Regions from separate parts of the Blautia sp. MB18-30 genome, predicted to be linked through region 1. Evidence: riboswitches for the same ligand, from Rfam matches in the RefSeq annotation. Region 1 holds a riboswitch; the other holds the start of a gene.

Region 1 (9,661 bases):
AGCCAGGACGTCCGTCGCACCACGGTGACGGCCAGGACGGCTCGCCCTCTTTCTTTGGTTTCCAAAGCACGAAGTCTAACGGATCTTCCTTCTGATCCTCACCGGATACCTTAAGAGAACGGAATCCTGACTGGAGATCATCCAGATTCTTATGAGAAAGCTTGCCATACTCTTTGAATTTCTTTACACGGAAATAAACGGTCCCGTCAGCTGCCGGATATGCATATCCTTTATCAATAAGAGTCTGGATCATGTCGATCATGCCCTGGATCTCCTGTGTAGCCTGGGGTGCAGTTGTAGCAGGTTTTACATTCATATCTGCCATATCCTTCTTGCACTCTTTGATATAACGGGTAGAGATTTCCTCTGCGGAAACGCCCTCTTCAATGGCCTTCTTGATGATCTTATCATCTACATCGGTAAAGTTGGATACATAATTTACTTCATATCCTTTATATTCCATATATCTGCGCACCGTATCAAAAATGATCATAGGGCGGGCATTTCCGATATGGATCAGATTGTATACCGTAGGTCCGCAGACATACATTTTTACTTTTCCTTCTTCCAGAGGTACAAATTCCTCTTTTCTGCGTGTCAGTGTGTTAAAAATCTTCATGTTACTCTTCCTCCAATTTCCCGATTCTGTACAGGGAGCAGATCGCCTGTGAGGAGATTCCCTCTCCCTGTCCTGTAAATCCAAGGCCTTCCTCTGTTGTCGCCTTGATATTCAGCTGTGATATTTTAATCCCAAGTGCTTCTGCGATATTTTCTCTCATCGTCGGAATATGTGGTGCCATCTTCGGTTTCTGAGCGATGATGGTGGCATCGATATTTCCGATCGCATAGTCATTCTCCTTCAGTAATCCGGCAACATGCACCAGAAGTTTCACACTGGAGATTCCCTTATATGCAGGGTCTGTATCCGGAAAATGCTTTCCGATATCTCCAAGAGCCGCAGCTCCCAGAAGTGCATCCATGATCGCATGGATCAGAACATCCGCATCCGAATGGCCCAAAAGACCTTTTTCCCAGGGAATATCAACACCACCAAGGATCAGTTTCCTGCCCTCTGTCAGTTTATGTACATCATATCCCATTCCTACTCTCATCAAACCGTTCATCACTGCCTTTCCTGAAATTTATGTCAAGTCAAAAGAACCTTTTATGAGCTGTTCCTGCTCAGTATGTGAGCATCTTCCGAAGTCTCAGAAGGCTCAGCCTTCTTCTTGTATACGGTGCAAGTCTGAGACTCTCCTCGATCGCTTTTCCCGGCAGTCCGATATCCCGGACTCTGCTCACGCAGCCGACGATACTCATCATCTCCTGCATATCTGTAACTGCAGGAAGAAGATCTATGATCTTAAGGATTTCCGGAAGTGCACCGGAAAGTGTTTCTGTGCTTACATCGTCCAGAAGTTCCGGGGTGTTTTCTTTTTCAAGTGCTCCAAGAATCCCTTTTCTGCCGAAGGTCTCCTGCAGGAGTTCTGTGTCTCCGTCTGTAAAGGCATGCACTCTGCAGGCTCCTCTTCGGATAGCATCTGCAAGCTTTTTATATTCCAGAAGGACCAGCATGGTTGCTGCAGAAACCTTCTCCCCGTGAAGAGCATCCAGGTGACCATTGACCACTTCCATATCCCAGAGGTGGACCATATGGTGCTCCGCCCCGGATGCCGGTCTGGAGTTTCCTGTCATCTGCATGGCCAGTCCGGAAAGGATCAGCGCATACATCAGCTTCTCACATGCATCTTTCTCTCCTGCTGCAATTTCTTTCAGATTATCCTTAACAGTCCGGATCGCTTTTGTTTCCAGGTCTGCCACCGCTGTACAATAGTATTCATCCATAAGAATACTTGCTATCTTCCAGTCTGCCAGCGCAATGTATTTTCCCAGAATATCCGACACCCCGGCTGCTGTAAGCCTTGCAGGCGCCTTAGCAAAAATATCCGTATCCGCAAAAACAAAAAGTGGCGCAGATGCCTGAAATACTTTTTTTACACCATTCCAGGTCATGTCTGCTACTGTGGAAGTAAATCCGTCTGAACTGGCTGCGGTGGGCACAGAGACAAAAGGGATCCGGTACTGATGGGCGACAAAACGGCTGAGATCATGGATCGTCCCCGCTCCAACTGCAAGAACAAGATCGATGTCCTCTTCCATATAATTCTCCACGATCTCCACGGCACGCTCATCTGCCTCAAGACCTTCAGCATCCAGGATCAGTACCTGACACCGGTCGTAGATATCCTCCATCAGTTCCTCTGTAGCTTTGTAACTGTTCGTGTCACAGATCAGAAGCGGGGAAATACATTCTTTCAGATCACCGTCTGACATTTCCTTTTCCAGTTTCCCGATAGCTCCTGATTCAATTACAATTTCTCTAACGTCTATGTGGTGCTCCCTCCCGCAGCTGCAAGGTCGGGCAAAATCGTCCGCATCGACTCGCATGTACTTATGTCCTCCTGACTTCTTTTAATGATTCACAGCGTATTTCTCTGTCCGCTGAATGATACAATATTACAGTTTGGTATTATACAGGATTTTTTTTTATTACGCAATGATAGAGTTCAACTTGTTTCATCATATAGCAAAAATCCTTTATTTTCAAGGATTTCCGGTGTTTCTACGCCAAACAATGTTTCGTCTGGTTGCGTCTATTTTCTTTTGTTTCTCACAAAATTTGTCATAATAAAAAGCCACGCCCAATAAAGGGAATGGCTCTGATTATTACATTACATTTTCAAGCTTTTTCATTTCATTCTGTAAACGTGTAAATTTTTGCCCTAAATGTTCTGCTGACAAAAAAGCTCAAAAGCAATATAACGATCGGAAACGCAAAAAGAATCCTATCCAGATCGAACACAAAGCTATTGTTGATATGCTCCGCAATCGTGGCGAAGATTACAATGATTTTGTTACAGAATCCTACTATTACAGAGATTTGATTAAGGGAAAGAAAGTTTCTCCTTGCCCTAATGACTATAACTCTTCTATTCAAACTCAAAAGCAGTATGAAGAATGGTTAAAACAAAAACATCAAGAATTGACAAAAAGGCCAAAGAAACCACCCGGTACATTAATTTGCACCGGGTATTTTTATATGTTCCATTCTGTTCTAAGTTGTGTTATACTGACTGCGTTGTCCAACCGAGACCCGGCAACGGGGGGAGGTGAACACATGGAAATAGTCATATCTTTTTTGGTGGCTGTTGCGGCAGGTGTGACTTGCCATCTCATTTGCAAATGGTTAGGCAGTCATAACAAGGACAACGAATAGCCTAGTGGATGCTCAACCACTGAAATAAAAAGAGAAGAACCCTCGCATGTATTGGTGGTACATACGGGGGTTCGTTCTTTGTTCACATGGAACATCGTCATATCTTTTTGCCTACTGGCATTATAGCATATGCCGATCATGAAATCAATATGCTTCGTCTTTGTAAATCCGTGATTTTTCCGCCGTTTGTCACAAAATTGTCACAAAATCATATTTTCAAAGCATCCCACACATCCAGAAATGCTTTAAAATCAACACTTTCCAGACTTCACAGTATAAATACATTGCTTTCTTTTTTATTACGCAATGACGTGCTTTGACTTGTTTCATCTTATACCAAGAATCCTTTGTTTTCAAGGATTTCCAGTGTTTCTACGCAAAACAATATTTCGTCTGATCGCGTCTATTATCTTTTATCTACTCTGAGCTGAAAGCTAATTATATTTCTTGCATATCTGTTTATTTTTATACATATAAGCATCTGCAGCATCCAATAACATCTGCATTGTACACGACATATCATCGGAGGATAATGCCCATCCGCATGCAAAGTCGATTGGTATTTGATTTTCATAACTATTTAATCTGTCTTTTTCTCTGTTCAAGGATTTTAATATTTCCTTAATTTTCGCCTCGCTTGTATGATAAATGACTGCTATAAACTCATCTCCGCCATATCTTCCCACAAAATCCTTTTCTGGAATAACACTGCGCAAAAGCTTTGCGAAATTTATTATTAACTGATCTCCTGCGGAATGTCCCATTGTATCATTTACAGTTTTTAAATTATTTAAATCAAACATTATGCAAGCTGTAGGATCTGTAATTATATCTTTTTTATTAAGAAGATCATTACAGGCATTTTTATTTGGCAGCCCAGTATGGGCATCTATGAATGCTTTCTGTTCCAGCAGTCTGTTTTGCATTGCCATCTGCATTGCCCTTAGAGTCTGCATAATAACCAATATCACCAGACTCAACATATCAAGTGCCGACAAAAGCTCTATAGTACGAATCTTTACAGCGATCTTTTCTGAATAGCTTTCTGCGGCAGAGACAGTTTCATCTGCCATCGAAAAATATATTTCACTCATATTAACAATGTCTGTATTTTCGTATCCCTTGTTTCTTGCTGCTTCAATTTCTGTTTTCAATTTATCCCAGTAATCACTCTGGATTTGCAATTTTTCCTGGTATTCTTCGTCATTGAGTTTTACCAGATCATAATGTCCATCCTGATATCTCAATCCAAGAAGAATATCATCCAAATATTTAATTAATTCTTCATTTTGGTTTCCTGTAATTTCTAATTTTACTTCACGCTGTGTAGCTCCACGTACCAGACCTGCATAATTTATTACGCGTGCTGTCCCCTGCAGCCTACTAATCTGAATCATCATAAAAATAATAAGAACTACTAATATCAATATAAGGAAACTCTGTATAATACCTATTATATTTTTACTTTTCTTGTTTGTCTGCATTTCACAATTTATCCCAAACCTTAAATAATATTCATTTACTTTCCTACAGGAAATCAAATGACAGACTTTTGGTCAGTGAACTTTCATTAAGAATATTAATCTTTGAAGATGGAATGACAGTTGCAGCAGTTTTCTTGCTGCTTTATAACTTCCGCTAACATCAACAGCAGCTTATCAATCCACTCATGTCATTGATGTTTGGATCATAAACTGTCTATGTACAAATATCGGGAAGATCATCTCCTGTTGATAAATCATTCCTCAAAAAAAGCACTGTCAGCCAGACAGTGCACCTCATTTTATGCAACTGGCTGCCATTTTACAGGCCCTGTAGCTTTGCGTCCCAGACTTTCATCTGGTTTGCCGATTTCCTTATTATAGCTTTTACACGTATACAAAAAAACTGGTTTTATTATACTATAGTGCTCTACTATATACAAGAAAAACATTACCGTTTTAACGTCCAAAAATAAAAAAAAGAACAGCCGATATATATATCGAACTGTTCTCCCACTTCCGAAGTCCACGCAGCATTGACATTACCGTTCTATATATTTTGTGATGACAGATATTAAAATCCTCATATCAACCGGCTTCGCCACATGGTCATCCATTCCGGCATGCAAAGCAGCCTGTACATCCTCTGCAAATGCATTTGCTGTCATTGCAATAATAGGGATCTCCTTTCCGTCTGGACGCTCCGACAGATTTCTGATAGCTTTTGTCGTTTCATAGCCATTCATTTCCGGCATCATGATATCCATCAAAATCAGATCAAAGGTCCCCGGAGCTGTATTGCAAAACTGTGCCAAGGCAGATTTTCCATCGGCAGTCCTAGTTACGATCATCCCTTGTTCTTCCAGCAAAGCTGCTGCTATCTCTGCATTTAAATCATTGTCCTCTGCCAAAAGGACATGCAGACCATGTAAATCCATATCTTTCCTTAACTTTTCTTCCTTTTCAGACAGTATCTGTTCTGCTATAAGCAGGGGAATTTCTACCGTAAATGTTGAGCCAATACCCTTTCTGCTGCTGACCTCAATTTTTCCACCCATAAGATCTACATACTGTTTGGCAATGGCCATTCCCAGTCCGGCTCCCTTATAGCTGGTTCTTGCCCCACCATTTTCCTGACTGAACTCATCAAATATTCTGGTCTGAAACTCCTCACTCATACCAATTCCGGTATCTGATATACGATAGCGTACAATTATATGATTCTCATCATTACCCGGAGCGTTTTCTGCAGCGAATGAAATGGTGCCTCCGTCTTTTGTAAATTTGACTGCATTACTGATAATGTTGAGCAATACTTCCCTGATTCTGAGTTCATCTGCCATCACATAAGGAGTTTTTAGTTTTTCTCTTGAAACATACAAATTAAGGTCACGATTTTCCATATATCCCTTTGCGATCGACAAAACAGTATTTATCATATCCCTGAGATCTGTCGGTACCGGTTTATATTCCAGTTTACCACTTTCAATGCGGCTGATATCCAACACATCGTTGATCAGTGTCATCAGATATTCTGAACTCTGCCTGATCTTTTTCAGACAATTCTCCACCTCTTTGTCCGGTTTCCTCTTCATGGCAATATCTGTAAATCCAACAATTGCATTCATTGGTGTCCTGAGATCATGAGACATATGGTTCAGGAATGTCGTTTTTGCAATATTCGCCGCATTTGCATTCTGTGCTTCTTTCAGGGCTTCCATCTGTTTTTTTCTACTCACGGAAAGAGAATAAACCAGAAGAAGCAGTACAAAAATAATCACAAACGAAACTCCGATAACTAAGCCTGCATGCTCAGCAAGGATATCCTTCAAGGTCATTTCCTTTTCTGAAACAGAATTCTGTGCAAGGACAACACCATTTAAAACATTGGATGACTGCTCAATTGCTTTATTGATAATGGTAGCTGCTCTTCTGTTTTCTCTCGTCGTGAACATTCCTAATTCCTGCCGTTTTGCCATCTCTGCAAATGACAGACTTTGGGTCAGTGGACTTTCATTAAGAATATTGATCTTTGAGGATGGAACGACAGTTGCTCCCACTTTTCCATTTGCTACAGCCTCCAGGCATTCTTCCTGTGTATCATATTGTTTGATTTCTGCATCTGGAAAAAGAAGGGACACCATCAATCCAGAATACAGTGAGGTCTCTGTCACTGCGACCGTAGAGAGACTGCTGCTATATTCTTTTCCCTTGTAAATAACAACCGGCGTAATATCAAAGATTGCATCCGTCAAAACCACTTGAAACTGTTCCTGTGTATAAAAATCCTGAATGATAGGACCGGCAATATCTATTTTGCCAGATTGCAATGCCTCATTCATCTCTACTCCCGTGGAACATGGAACTGCCTTGATCGTAATTTTATATTTTTCCTGAACAGTATCCAGAACAGTTCCAAGAATTACTGTGAGTTTCCCATTTTCTTCACCACAAAAAGGAAGATTATCCTTTAGATATCCCACGCGGATCGTATTTTCATGTGCATCCAGCCATTGTTTTTCTTCCTTGTTGAGTGCATAGTTTATGACCGCTTTTCCTTCATAACGGGCATACAGCTTGCTACTGTAGTCCGTTTCTGTATTGTTGATTTCTTCCATGGCAGAATTTAATTCCTTTAACAGATCTGGTCTGGATTTTGATACACCGAAATAACAGTCACTTGCACCGATATTGGCAATGGCAATAAAATCGCTGTTGACAGACAGCACTGGGATCACAAGTGCATCCAGTTCATCTGCATCCAGTTTTTCTATCATTTCATCATAGCCTTTACAAACAACCACCTCTGCCTGGATCTGATTGCTGTCCAGCCATTTTTCCAGAAGTTCTTTCTGATAGCTTCCATCTGCTACACCAATACGACAGCCATTCATCTGCTTTGGATCACCATCCGTAAGATCTGTATGATCTTCCCGGGTATAGATCCAATATCTTTCTGTTCCTGCGACATAGGTTGAGTAATCTATAGATTCTGCTCTTTCCGGTGTGTAACTGACATTTCCAAGTATATCTATTTCTCCATCTGCCAACATATCCAGACACTCTTTAAATGAGCCATAGACATATTCATACTTCCAGCCGGTTATATACGAAATCTTCTGGAGATACTCATAGCCTGCTCCCTGCTTGTGTTCCCCATAGCCGTCTTCCTGAAAATTGGCATATGGGAAATAGCCAACTCTCACGGTTTTATTTTCTTCCTCTATTACCTGAGTTGTATTCCCATCACTTTTTGTTTCCGACGCATAAACAAAAAACGGTACAAAAAGCAGCATGACAAATGCAAAAATGCTCAAACATACTCTATTATTCTTACTCTTTTTTCTTATCTGTTTTTCTATCTTTCTGTTCATTCATTTCCTCTTTATCATCCAGTAAAGCGGACATTCGCAATCCGCTTTCGCTACTTGCTCATAAACGCAGTCTGTTTGCGTTCATGCTGTTGTCCTTCCCAGTCTGTAAGTTTTCCTGTTTTTTCAATACAGAAAGAATGACCACTCCATTCAGTATAACACGAAATTATTAGTTTTCTTACTGCCTTAAAACTTCCGCTAACATCGACAGCAGTTTATCAATCTGGATCGGCTTTGCAATATGACCATTCATTCCGGCTGCAACAGCATCCCGCTTATCTTCTTCAAATGCATTTGCCGTCATTGCAACGATCGGTATGCATGCCTTATCCTTATCCGGCAAGTGCCTGATTGCCTGTGTTGCTTTATAACCGTCCATTCGGGGCATCTGGATATCCATGAGGATCATATCATATGTTCCCACCGGCATTTTTGTTATCTTATTTACACACTGAATGCCATCCTCCACACGTTCTGTTTTAAGGCCGGCACGCTCAAGTATTGCTTCTGCAATCTCTGCATTCAGATCATTGTCCTCTGCCAAAAGGATATTCCTGCCTTCAAGGATTTTACTGGCTGTTCCAGCGCCTTCATCGTGTTTTTTTACATAATAGCTTTCATCCGCTATCCTGTGTTTTAATGTTACAGTAAAGGTGCTGCCCTTTCCAGGCTCACTCTCTACATCTATTGTTCCGCCGAGCAGATCAACATATCTCTTTACGATTGACATTCCCAATCCGCTTCCTGTGATTTTGCTCTTTGTAGTGTTTCGCTCACGCGTGAATGCATCGAAAATCTTTGTCAGATAATCCTGGCTCATACCGATTCCGGTATCGCTCACCCTGGTCCTTACCATCATGTACCCGGGCTCATCACATACTAATTCGTCTATGTTTATCATAACAGAACCACCGGATGGGGTATATTTTATGGCATTGCTCAGGATATTGACAAATATTTCTTTTACCTTGGTAGTATCTGTCAGTATATGTTCATGCTCTACATTTATTGTGTAATGAAGTGCAATATTCTTTTTCTTTGCTTCATCACCAAATATTTCAAATAAAGTCTGCCGGATATCTTCAATCCGGCCATAGTTCTCATCAATTTCCATCTTTCCGCTCTCAATCCGAGCCATATCAAGTACATTATTTATGATTGACAGAAGAAGATTTCCAGACTGCTGCAATTTTTCCAGATGATCTGAAGTTTCAGGCAGATCCTTTTCTTTTAGTTCTTCCTCCATAAGCTGTGCATAACCCAGAATTGCATTCATAGGAGTACGGATGTCATGTGACATATTGTTAAGAAAACGAGTCTTTGCCAGACTAGCATCCTCTGCTTTTTTCAAAGCGATTTCCAGTTTATCATTGAGTTTTTTTGTATCCTTTGCCGCAAGCTTTGCGACAGCTTCTGCTTTCCTTGCCTTCCACAAAAGTACGAGGATAATACCAATGATGCTGAGTGCCAAAAATCCTACCGTAGCCAAAAAAACAAGCAGATTGTCTTTTATGAAATCAGAAAATGTT
Region 2 (9,661 bases), on a different contig from region 1:
ATTCAGATTCGGAAGTGGACCCGCATCAAGAAAGCATGGAGGATTATGTTGTTCAGCATATTACAGTAGAGAATTTTAAACACCAATCATCAGCGGCAGTTTATAATATTCTGAAAGAGCTTGTAATTAAAAAGGATATTGCTATTGGTAAAATTACATTGGTGGATTGGAGTCAATACGGATATAAAGCAGACTGGTTATTTGGTGTAGTTGTAGACGGTACATATTACTTCATGACCATTCATCCGGACGGTTCATTTAAAATTGAAGCATTGAAACGAAATCTTTTTACCATGACAGAGTATGATAAATACATGGATTATTTCGGTTTGAATGAAGAGAATAAAAATGATTATAGAGGTGTTATAGGTTTAGTAAAAGATGCAGAGGGTAATATTAATCTTATAAAGGATACTAATATGTATTCTATGCCTGATTATACTGCGATGGGTGATGTGCTTAAGAATGTAGCTAGTGAAGGTAGATTTCCAGGAAAAGACGTAGTAACTTGGCTTCGTCTAGTAATGGATACAACAGATAAAATAAAAGTACACGCAGAATTGGATATAGTTATCCCGCATATCGACGTGAATGCAGAATACACGAAAGCCAATGTAATGGGATTATTCAAAGGAATTACAACAAAGAAAGAAGTTGTGCGCTATGTTTTTGAGAATACCGGTATTATGCTATATGCCTACCTGCGTGGAGAAGAAGAGAGACGCGAGTATCTTTCCGGAAATATAGACATTAATTATTTTGATTATGATGATACGCATGCAAAATATTCAGTTGGTGAAATTGGTAATGGAATGAAATACACAATTGAGAGAGCCAGCGTAGTGCGTGAGATACAGGCGGTAGAAGGCAGTAAGTTAATTTTTAAGAAAGTGTTGCCACTTATGGGAGTAGAGTTTGTAAGGTATGGAATGTTAACGGTTGTTCCGTTTCCGTTTAAGTATTTAAGGGAATATATTGTGAAAGAAGAAAAGAGCGTATAAACAATGAAGGTCACTAGCGCAGTACTAGCGGCCTTCTTCGTTTTTACGCTTGGTATAATCGCTGGATTTTTGTATACGGTAAATAGTTAGTACCGTGCTTTTCACCTAAAACCATGAGATAATCCCTTTGTAAAACTAAAAGTTTTTTAAAGGAGGATCTTATGGATAAGATCACACGTCAGGTCCGCATTGAACATTGGACCCAGATCATGAATGAATGTTTGAACAGCGGTATGAATAAAACTGAATGGTGCCGGGCTAATGGGATCTCAGACAAACAATTCTTTTACTGGCAAAGGATTCTCAGAAAAGAAGCTTTTGCTGCTTCGACATCAAAGGACCTTTCGGTTATCACAGACCCGGCAGATGAAACCAGCCCACAAAAGATTTCGTTCGCAGAGATCAGCATTCCAATAAAACAGGAGTCTGTCAGAAATGGACTCCATCCGGATATCATCCTCCGAAAAGGACCGGTCTCTGTAGAGATATCCAATTCCGTTTCAGCAGAACTCCTGTCACGTATCGGAGATATCTTTCATGCTGAATGATGCTTCCGGGTTCCGCAGGATCTATCTCGCTACCGGCTACACAGATCTGAGACGTGGTATGGAGGGGCTTGCATCCATTATCAAGTTCAATTTTCAGCTGGATCCGTATCAAAAAGATATTCTGTTCCTGTTCTGCGGAAGACGTACTGACCGCATCAAAGGGCTGGTCTGGGAAGGCGACGGCTTCCTGCTTCTATACAAAAGACTGGAGTTGGGTGCATTCAACTGGCCCCGCACAAAAGAAGAAGCATTGGAGATCACCCCAGAGCAGTACCAATATCTCATGCAGGGACTGGAAATTGTTGCACGCCATCCGATCCAGGAAGTCAGACCGGATAAGATCTTATAAGATCCTGTGCAAAACAGAGAAAATAAAAAAACATCTTCCAATCATCATAAGTCCCGAAAAAGAGTTATCCACTTTTCATAATTCCGCTGCCTTCATTTATTCAGGAGTACTTTCAGGCCCCTTTACAGGGCTTGTGGATAAGTACTCTGAAAAGCCCGAAAAACTAATAGTTTTTTGAGTTTTTCAGAGTATTCATCTATTAGTAAAAATGACGAATACCCTGTCTGCCTGATTCGCTTTTTCTTTATCTTTGCGTTACAATAGGAACATCAGATAAAGGAGAACGGCATCCATGGCAAAAGTATATACAGAAGAAGTGGACATTGAAAGAGTAAAAGTGGACATTAAGAGTGGAGAAGTGGACATTGAAAGCACAAAAGTGGACATTCGAAATAAATTACTTTCTTTCTCAGATACGATTTCAGAAAAAACAATAAATCATACAGTAGAAATATTTTCAAAATGTGGAAAAGAAAATTGTTTCGGAAGAACGATAGTTGAAGAAATTACTGGATTAAAGCCATCAAGAGCTTCCAAGTTAATAAAACTGTTGGTTGATAGTGAGGTAATCGTACCTGTAACAGGACATGGAAAAGGAAAATATCGGTTTCAATAAAAGTGAACATTGAAAGGGTGTTAATGCCATTCGCAAAAATGCCCAAAACAAATCGGCGTACTGATATATTACCAAATATGGTAGCAGTATTTAGAATAATTTTGTATTATAAAAGTGTTACAAAATATCGGCGTACCCGCCACACGTTTACAAAGTCAAACGGTCTGTACGCCATGTCTTAACCTTATGATTGCAGATATTAGCAACCTGTCAAAGGGTGTAAAAACTCAGTAACTATGCGGGTTCGCGTACTGTTAAAGCAGTGAAAAACGACACCGCATGTGGAGACGGTAGTACTGCTTTCCCACAAAAAGCCAGACGGACATATCAACGTAAAAGTTGAGTTTGGCGAGGGTGAGGGAAAAGTTCCACTTGATAATATTGCTAAAAGAGCAGAAAGCTATAAGCCCAAAGAACGAGTGACCTACAAAATGATAAAGGAGTACATAGAAGCTAAATACGGCTTCAAAGTACATACCGCATATATTGCAGAGGTAAAGAGAGATTTAGGCTTGCCGATGTACGATGCTCCTAATGCGGTAGAGAAATTGAAACAGCCGAGGAAGCATCCAACTCCAGAGAAGGTTGAAGCAATAAAGGATGCATTGAAGCATTTTGAAGTGATTTAATAATGATGAGCGTATCATTAAAATAGTGGTACGCTTTTCTTTAAAATATTTGGGAAGCAATATATAAGTGCTGAATATGCTTGAAAGGAGCATTCCTGTAATTCATTAAAAGCGCCAATTGAATAAAAAAGAACCTCAAGGTATGATTGAGTTGCATCTTGGCGGATGTAAACAAAACAATCAAGCACTGGAGGTTCCAAATGAATTATACACAGAATGAAAAGATTGAGCAAGTAACAGATTCAACAATGGTTGTCGGAGTTGATATAGGAAGCCAGATACATTATGCAAGAGCTTTTGATAACAGAGGACGCGAACTTACAAAACGTATTTTTTCTTTTCATAACGATCTGGAAGGGTTCAATTCTTTCAACCTTTGGGCAGAGACACTTAAGACTGAGAATAAAAAGACTGCAGTTCTGATCGGCTGCGAGCCAACAGGTCATTACTGGTTTGCGTTTGCGAAGTATGTAAATGATCATCAGAAAAGATTAGTAATGGTCAATCCATTCTCGGTTAAGAAGATCAAGGAACTTGATGATAACAGTCCAAAGAAAACAGATTCAAAAGATCCAAAAACAATCGCAAAACTAGTTGTGGATGGGAGATATTCAATCCCATACATGCCAGAAGGCATTTATGCCGAAATAAGAGACCTGGTATACAGCCGTGAGCCTATATGGATAATCTGAGGCATAAGTGTCGTGAAGAGCCGTATGCCTGAATTGGGCACGTACGGATCTGTGGGGGATATACCTAGTAATAGGTGTTTCTACCCGACAATTTAGGACTCGTCAGAGGATGGTGATCCTGGTAGACATGAGAGGTTAGTTACGAGAGGTCCTCACCCACTGCTTATTGCTTTTCGCAACCTCCACAGGGGAGTTACTTGATTCGGTTAAAATATATGTAAATTTTCCACCAAAATATTATTGACGTAAGAAAAACCACATGGTATTTTATTTTTGGAAAAAATGAAAATTATTTTAAAGGCAAACCTGTTGAAAGGCAGGGTCGCAAAGCCAGAAGGGACTAAAGTCAGAAAGCTTGACCATGTCAGCCGGTTGCCACTGTTTCCATATCATCATAATATATGGAAAAGATGTTTGAACAGGAGAGATTCCGATACCTTTTATACTATATAGATGTGTGATTTTAAAGAATATAGTAGGGACACTGGCAGATTTTGGCAGATGTCCTTTTTGTATGCAAAAATGGGTAACAAAACTAGCAGGGACAGGTTTTCTGTATACAGATAAAAGCAGGATGAAGAAGGCATAAGACGGAGAGAGGACTTTTATAAAATGAAAAATTATGAAGACAAAATATATTCCTTAGGTGAGACTGTAACGGGGCAGACACAGGCCATGTCACAGGCCGTACAGAAAACACTGGAAAATAATGGCGGGGTAGGTATAATGACAGGATCTTATGACCAAAACCTGTCTATTTTGTCTGTGGATAATCTGCTGTTGCATAGTACAGGATATACATTCGATACTTTCATGGAACAGACAAAAGGCTCATTGAGAAACTTCTTTTATGACGAGGAAGATATACTGGAGCGAGACCGTTTTTTGCAGCTTCACGGAACAGGGGAAGCACAGATCCTTGCAGCAGACGGTACAGTGAATAATGTACGGCTTTGTAAAGAGGATGCGACAGATGAGGCGGGCAGACAGATCTGGGTTATGTCCGTACAGGTCAACTGGGATCATATAAATTTGGCACTGCTCAATGAGGCTATCTGTTCCGGCTTCTGGTATTTTGACTGTGACGAAAACAGTGAGATTGTGAATGCAAACTGGAGTCATGAATTTCGAAAAATGCTTGGCTATCATGACACCCTGGACTTTCCGAATAAACTGGAATCCTGGTCAGATCTTCTGCATCCACAGGATAAAGAAAGAGTAATGGTGCAGCTTCAGGCGGCAATTAAGGATAAGACGAACCAGATAAAATACCAGGTAGAGTATCGTATGAGAATGAAGGATAATCAATACCAGTGGTTTCGGGCATCGGCAGAAGTAATACGCCGTCTGGATGGTTCTGCCAGCAGGATTGCCGGGATTTTTATTAACATTGATGGGGAGAAAAAAGAAATCATGCAGGCACAAAAATCTGCTGCTTTCCACCGGGCTTTTACGAAAGCAGATTTGTGCGAGTATTATGTGAATCTGGAAGCGAATACTTTTGATACCTTTAAGGTTGAACCGTCCCTGATGACCGTCTTTGAACAGAGTCATACGTGGGATGAATTGATCCGGCATTTTGTGGATTCCTATGTTGTGGAGACAGATAAGAAGGCGGTATCCTCTTTTTACGACCGTGGTTATATTGCAGAAAGGCTGAAGGGGCTGGAAACCGAATTGGCTTTAGAGTGCCGTATCACTCTGAATGGAGAAGAACGATGGGTCCGCAATGTGGTCATACGTGGCGAAATAGAGGATTCAGAATATGCCATGATCTTTCTGCGTGATATCACAGAGGCAAAGGTAGAGAGCACACGGCATCTGCAGATGGCAGCGGATAATGCTTCCATGGAGCAGCTGATCCAGAGCATAGTGCGTCTGGTTGACCGCTTTGTTGTCTGTGATCTGGAAAATGACAGATATGAATTCTACAATCTGAATGGACAGATGATATATAAACCTCTGGGATTTTATCATGATTTTCAGATGCAGGTTCTTGAAAAATATAAGACACTGGAACCATTGGAAGCTATAGATATCCTGATAGCCCCGGATAATATTCGGAAAAAACTGAAAAGTGAAAATGATATTTATAAGTTTGAGTATTGCAGCCTGGATGAAAAGACTTATAAAATCGCTTCTTATATTCCCTTGGAATGGAAGAATGGAAAGCTGGAAAAGGTATTGCTGGCATCCATGGATGTGACACAGGAGAAGAAAGCAGAGATTGAATCCCGTCAGGCACTGAAGGAGGCTTACCGGTCCGCAGAAAATGCAAATCGTGCGAAAACAGAATTCCTTTCCAATATGTCCCATGATATCCGGACACCAATGAATGCGATTGTGGGTCTGACAGCAATCGCAGGAGCAAATGTTGAGAGCCAGGACAGAGTCATTGAATGCCTCGGCAAGATCACAGAATCAAGCCGCCATCTGCTGGGGCTGATCAATGAAGTATTGGATATGGCACGTATTGAAAGTGGAAAAATGACACTGGCACAGGAAGATTTCAATCTGTCAGAGCTGGTAGATAATCTTATTACACTTACGAAACCGGTGCTTGATGAACATAAACATAATTTTGATATACACATCAATCATATTGAACATGAGGCTGTCTGTGGTGACAGCTTGAGAATTCAGCAGGTATTTGTGAATCTGATGAGTAATGCGATCAAGCATACACCGGATGGCGGGAATATTATTTTTTCCATAGAGGAAAAGCCAAATGGATTTTCAGAACTTGGATGCTATGAATTTACGATTGAGGATAATGGAATCGGTATGTCACCGGAATTCCAGAAAATCATGTTTGAGCCGTTCAGCCGCGCGGATGACCACCGGACAACCAGAGTCCAGGGAACTGGTCTGGGAATGGCAATCAGCAGAAATATTGTGAACCTGATGAATGGCACTATTAAAGTGGACAGTACCTTGCACAAGGGAACTAAAATCACAGTAACAATTTATCTGGAGCTTCAGGAAAAAGAAAAAGAACAGGACAGAGATCTGATGAATCTGCCGGTCCTGGTTGTGGATGATGATAGGACATGCTGTGAAAGTACAGTTGCAACATTAAAGGAAATCGGTATTATGGGTGAATGGGTTCTCTCTGGCAGGGAAGCGGTTGAGCGCTGTTATGCACGGCATGAGTTGAAAGATGATTACTTTGCTGTTATTTTAGACTGGAAGATGCCGGAGATGGATGGCATAGAAACTGCCAGACAGATCCGGAAACGGATAGGAAAAGAGATCCCCATCATTGTACTGACATCCTATGAATTCAGCGAAATTGAAGAAGAAGCAAAGGCTGCAGGTGTAGATGCTTTTATTGCAAAACCGCTGTTCCGTTCCCGGCTGACGGCAACACTGCGGCAGTTTACTTCAGGAAGAAAAGAAAAAACAGCAAGAAATTATCTGGAGAAGCTGTCAGAATCAGACTACACGGGAAAAAGGATTCTGCTGGTTGAGGATAATGAGTTGAACAGAGAAATTGCTGGTGAAATTTTGCAGATGACAGGTGCAAAAGTGGAAACGGCAGAAAATGGGAAAATTGCAGTTGAAAAAGTGGAAGCTTCTCCGGAAGGATTGTATGATCTTGTTTTTATGGATATCCAAATGCCTGTCATGAATGGTTATGAGGCAACTGCAGCAATCAGGAGCCTTCCGGGTGAAAAGGGAAAACTGCCTATTGTTGCCATGACTGCCAATGCTTTTGCAGAAGATGTACAGCTGGCCCAAAATACAGGCATGAATGGACATATCGCGAAACCGCTGGATATGAATAAGTTGAATGATGTTCTGGAAAGCTGGCTGTAACTGATTTTCATGTGATCACAAAGTATATTACTAGGAACAGAGTGAACAGTAACAGTAACTCAGGTGATGCTGCATAAATCCTCAAATACTCCTTGCAATAAAAAAATACAGCAATTATAATATAAATACAAAAGCCGGATGCGGAGGCTGACTTCTGAAAACAAAGAAAGGAAGTATAAAATGGCGAAAATTTTAATCAGTCCGTCCAAATATTTACAGGGTGCGGGAGAAATGAAGAATCTTGGAACTTATGCTGCAAAGAGCGGAAAAAAAGCGTTGGTTCTGATCAGTAAAGGCGGATATAAAAGAATCGGTAAAACGATCGAAGAGAGCTTTGCTGAGAGTACCTGTGAGGTGGTTTTTGATTATTTTAACGGAGAATGCTGTAACAGTGAGATTGATCGTCTGGTAAAGATCGTAAAAGATGAGCAGTGTGATCTTACCATTGGTATTGGTGGAGGAAAGATCTTTGATACAGCGAAGGCAGTTGCATACTATGCGGGAACACCGGTATTTATCTGTCCGACGATCGCATCTACAGATGCCCCTTGCAGTGCTTTGTCTGTTATTTATACAGAAGAAGGAGTTTTTGAAAAATATCTGTTTCTTCCGGCGAATCCGAATCTTGTTCTGATGGATACAGATATCATCACCAAATCGCCGGTTCGTCTTACTGTGGCTGGTATGGGAGATGCACTGGCAACATATTTTGAGGCAAGGGCATGCAAGAGAAGCGGAGCAACTTCCTGTGCAGGAGGTAAGACAACAGAGGCTGCCATGGCACTGGCTGAACTTTGCTTTAATACCTTGATGGATGAGGGCGTAAAAGCTAAGATAGCTCTGGAAGCAGGCGTATGCACACCGGCAGTTGAGAAAGTGATTGAGGCTAATACACTTCTTTCTGGAATTGGTTTTGAAAGTGCAGGACTTGCAGGTGCACATGCGATCCATAACGGATTTACTGTACTGGAAGAATGCCATCATATGTATCATGGAGAAAAAGTTGCATTCGGAACCATCACACAGCTGGTACTGGAGAATATTCCCCAGGAAGATCTGGAAGAGATCATCTTATGGTGCATTGAAGTAGGACTTCCTGTTACTCTGGCAGAGCTTGGAGCTGGGAAGGTAACGGATGAGCAGCTTATGGAAGTTGCCACAACTGCATGTGCGGAGAATGATACACTTCACAACATGCCATTTGAAGTTACACCGGAAACTGTATTTGCAGCAATCAAAGCGGCAGATGCATATGGAAGATATTACCTGGATGAGGAATAAACAGATAAAAAGTAAATAGCTGATATAAAAATTGCAATCTGCAGAAACAAGAGTTATCAAGTATTGTTATCCTGCAGGTTGCTTTTTTTTATGTATGGCTGTAATATAACAGAAAGATCAGTAAATATTGGAACAGAAAACATACGGAGGAATATTTGTGGCAAAAAAACGAAAACCCAAAATGGAGCTTCGATATTATAAGATGCCGGAGGGGAGCCCCATCCTTGCATTGCTTGGACAGAAGTGGGTTCAGAATTATGGGAACGATATCGATTATCTCCATTTTCATAATTATCTGGAAATCGGATTCTGCTATGAAGGACAGGGATTTATGATACTTGGAGAGGATAAGGTACAGTTTCATGACCGGGATTTTACGGTGATCCCATCCAATTATCCACATACCACAAACAGTGATATTGGAACTATCAGCCGCTGGGAGTATCTTTTTATTGATGTAGAAGGATTCCTGGATAAATTTATTAATAATTCGGTAAAAAAAGAAAAAATCGTTCAGCGGATCAACTCCAGATCACTTTTTCTGAATGAAAAAGAAAACCGATCCATGGCAGGTAAGATCCTTAAGATCCTGGATATCATGCGGGATGGAGAGGAATTTTATCTGGAAGAAGCTAAGGGAGTTTTGGCATCGCTTCTTGTGGAAATCGCAAGGATAAACCGGGATTCAAGCGAAGAACGTTGCAGCGAAGGCAGAGGAAAAGTCAT

Evidence for each region. A riboswitch is a leader RNA that binds a small molecule or an ion and turns the genes downstream of it on or off. The one in region 1 is predicted to bind cyclic di-GMP.
Region 2: another riboswitch for cyclic di-GMP. It lies ahead of NCY57_RS01135 (hybrid sensor histidine kinase/response regulator); the one in region 1 lies ahead of NCY57_RS13925 (GGDEF domain-containing protein).

Annotation. Positions count from the first base shown of each region.
Region 1 covers NZ_JAMOYY010000039.1:13,042-22,702, forward strand. Annotated here, with positions in the region: gene cysS (cysteine--tRNA ligase) at 1-619, opposite strand, end outside; gene ispF (2-C-methyl-D-erythritol 2,4-cyclodiphosphate synthase) at 621-1,112, opposite strand; gene NCY57_RS13920 (sn-glycerol-1-phosphate dehydrogenase) at 1,183-2,448, opposite strand; gene NCY57_RS13925 (GGDEF domain-containing protein) at 3,712-4,761, opposite strand; cyclic di-GMP riboswitch class I at 5,061-5,136, opposite strand; gene NCY57_RS13930 (response regulator) at 5,301-8,132, opposite strand; gene NCY57_RS13935 (transporter substrate-binding domain-containing protein) at 8,311-9,661, opposite strand, start outside.
Region 2 covers NZ_JAMOYY010000002.1:46,483-56,143, forward strand. Annotated here, with positions in the region: gene NCY57_RS01105 (hypothetical protein) at 1-1,001, shown strand, start outside; gene tnpA (IS66 family insertion sequence element accessory protein TnpA) at 1,163-1,549, shown strand; gene tnpB (IS66 family insertion sequence element accessory protein TnpB) at 1,539-1,898, shown strand; gene NCY57_RS01120 (hypothetical protein) at 2,191-2,514, shown strand; partial or broken gene NCY57_RS01125 (23S rRNA (uracil-5-)-methyltransferase RumA) at 2,787-3,143, shown strand; gene NCY57_RS01130 (IS110 family transposase) at 3,344-3,835, shown strand; cyclic di-GMP riboswitch class I at 4,125-4,215, shown strand; gene NCY57_RS01135 (hybrid sensor histidine kinase/response regulator) at 4,448-7,654, shown strand; gene NCY57_RS01140 (glycerol dehydrogenase) at 7,835-8,935, shown strand; gene NCY57_RS01145 (helix-turn-helix domain-containing protein) at 9,093-9,661, shown strand, end outside.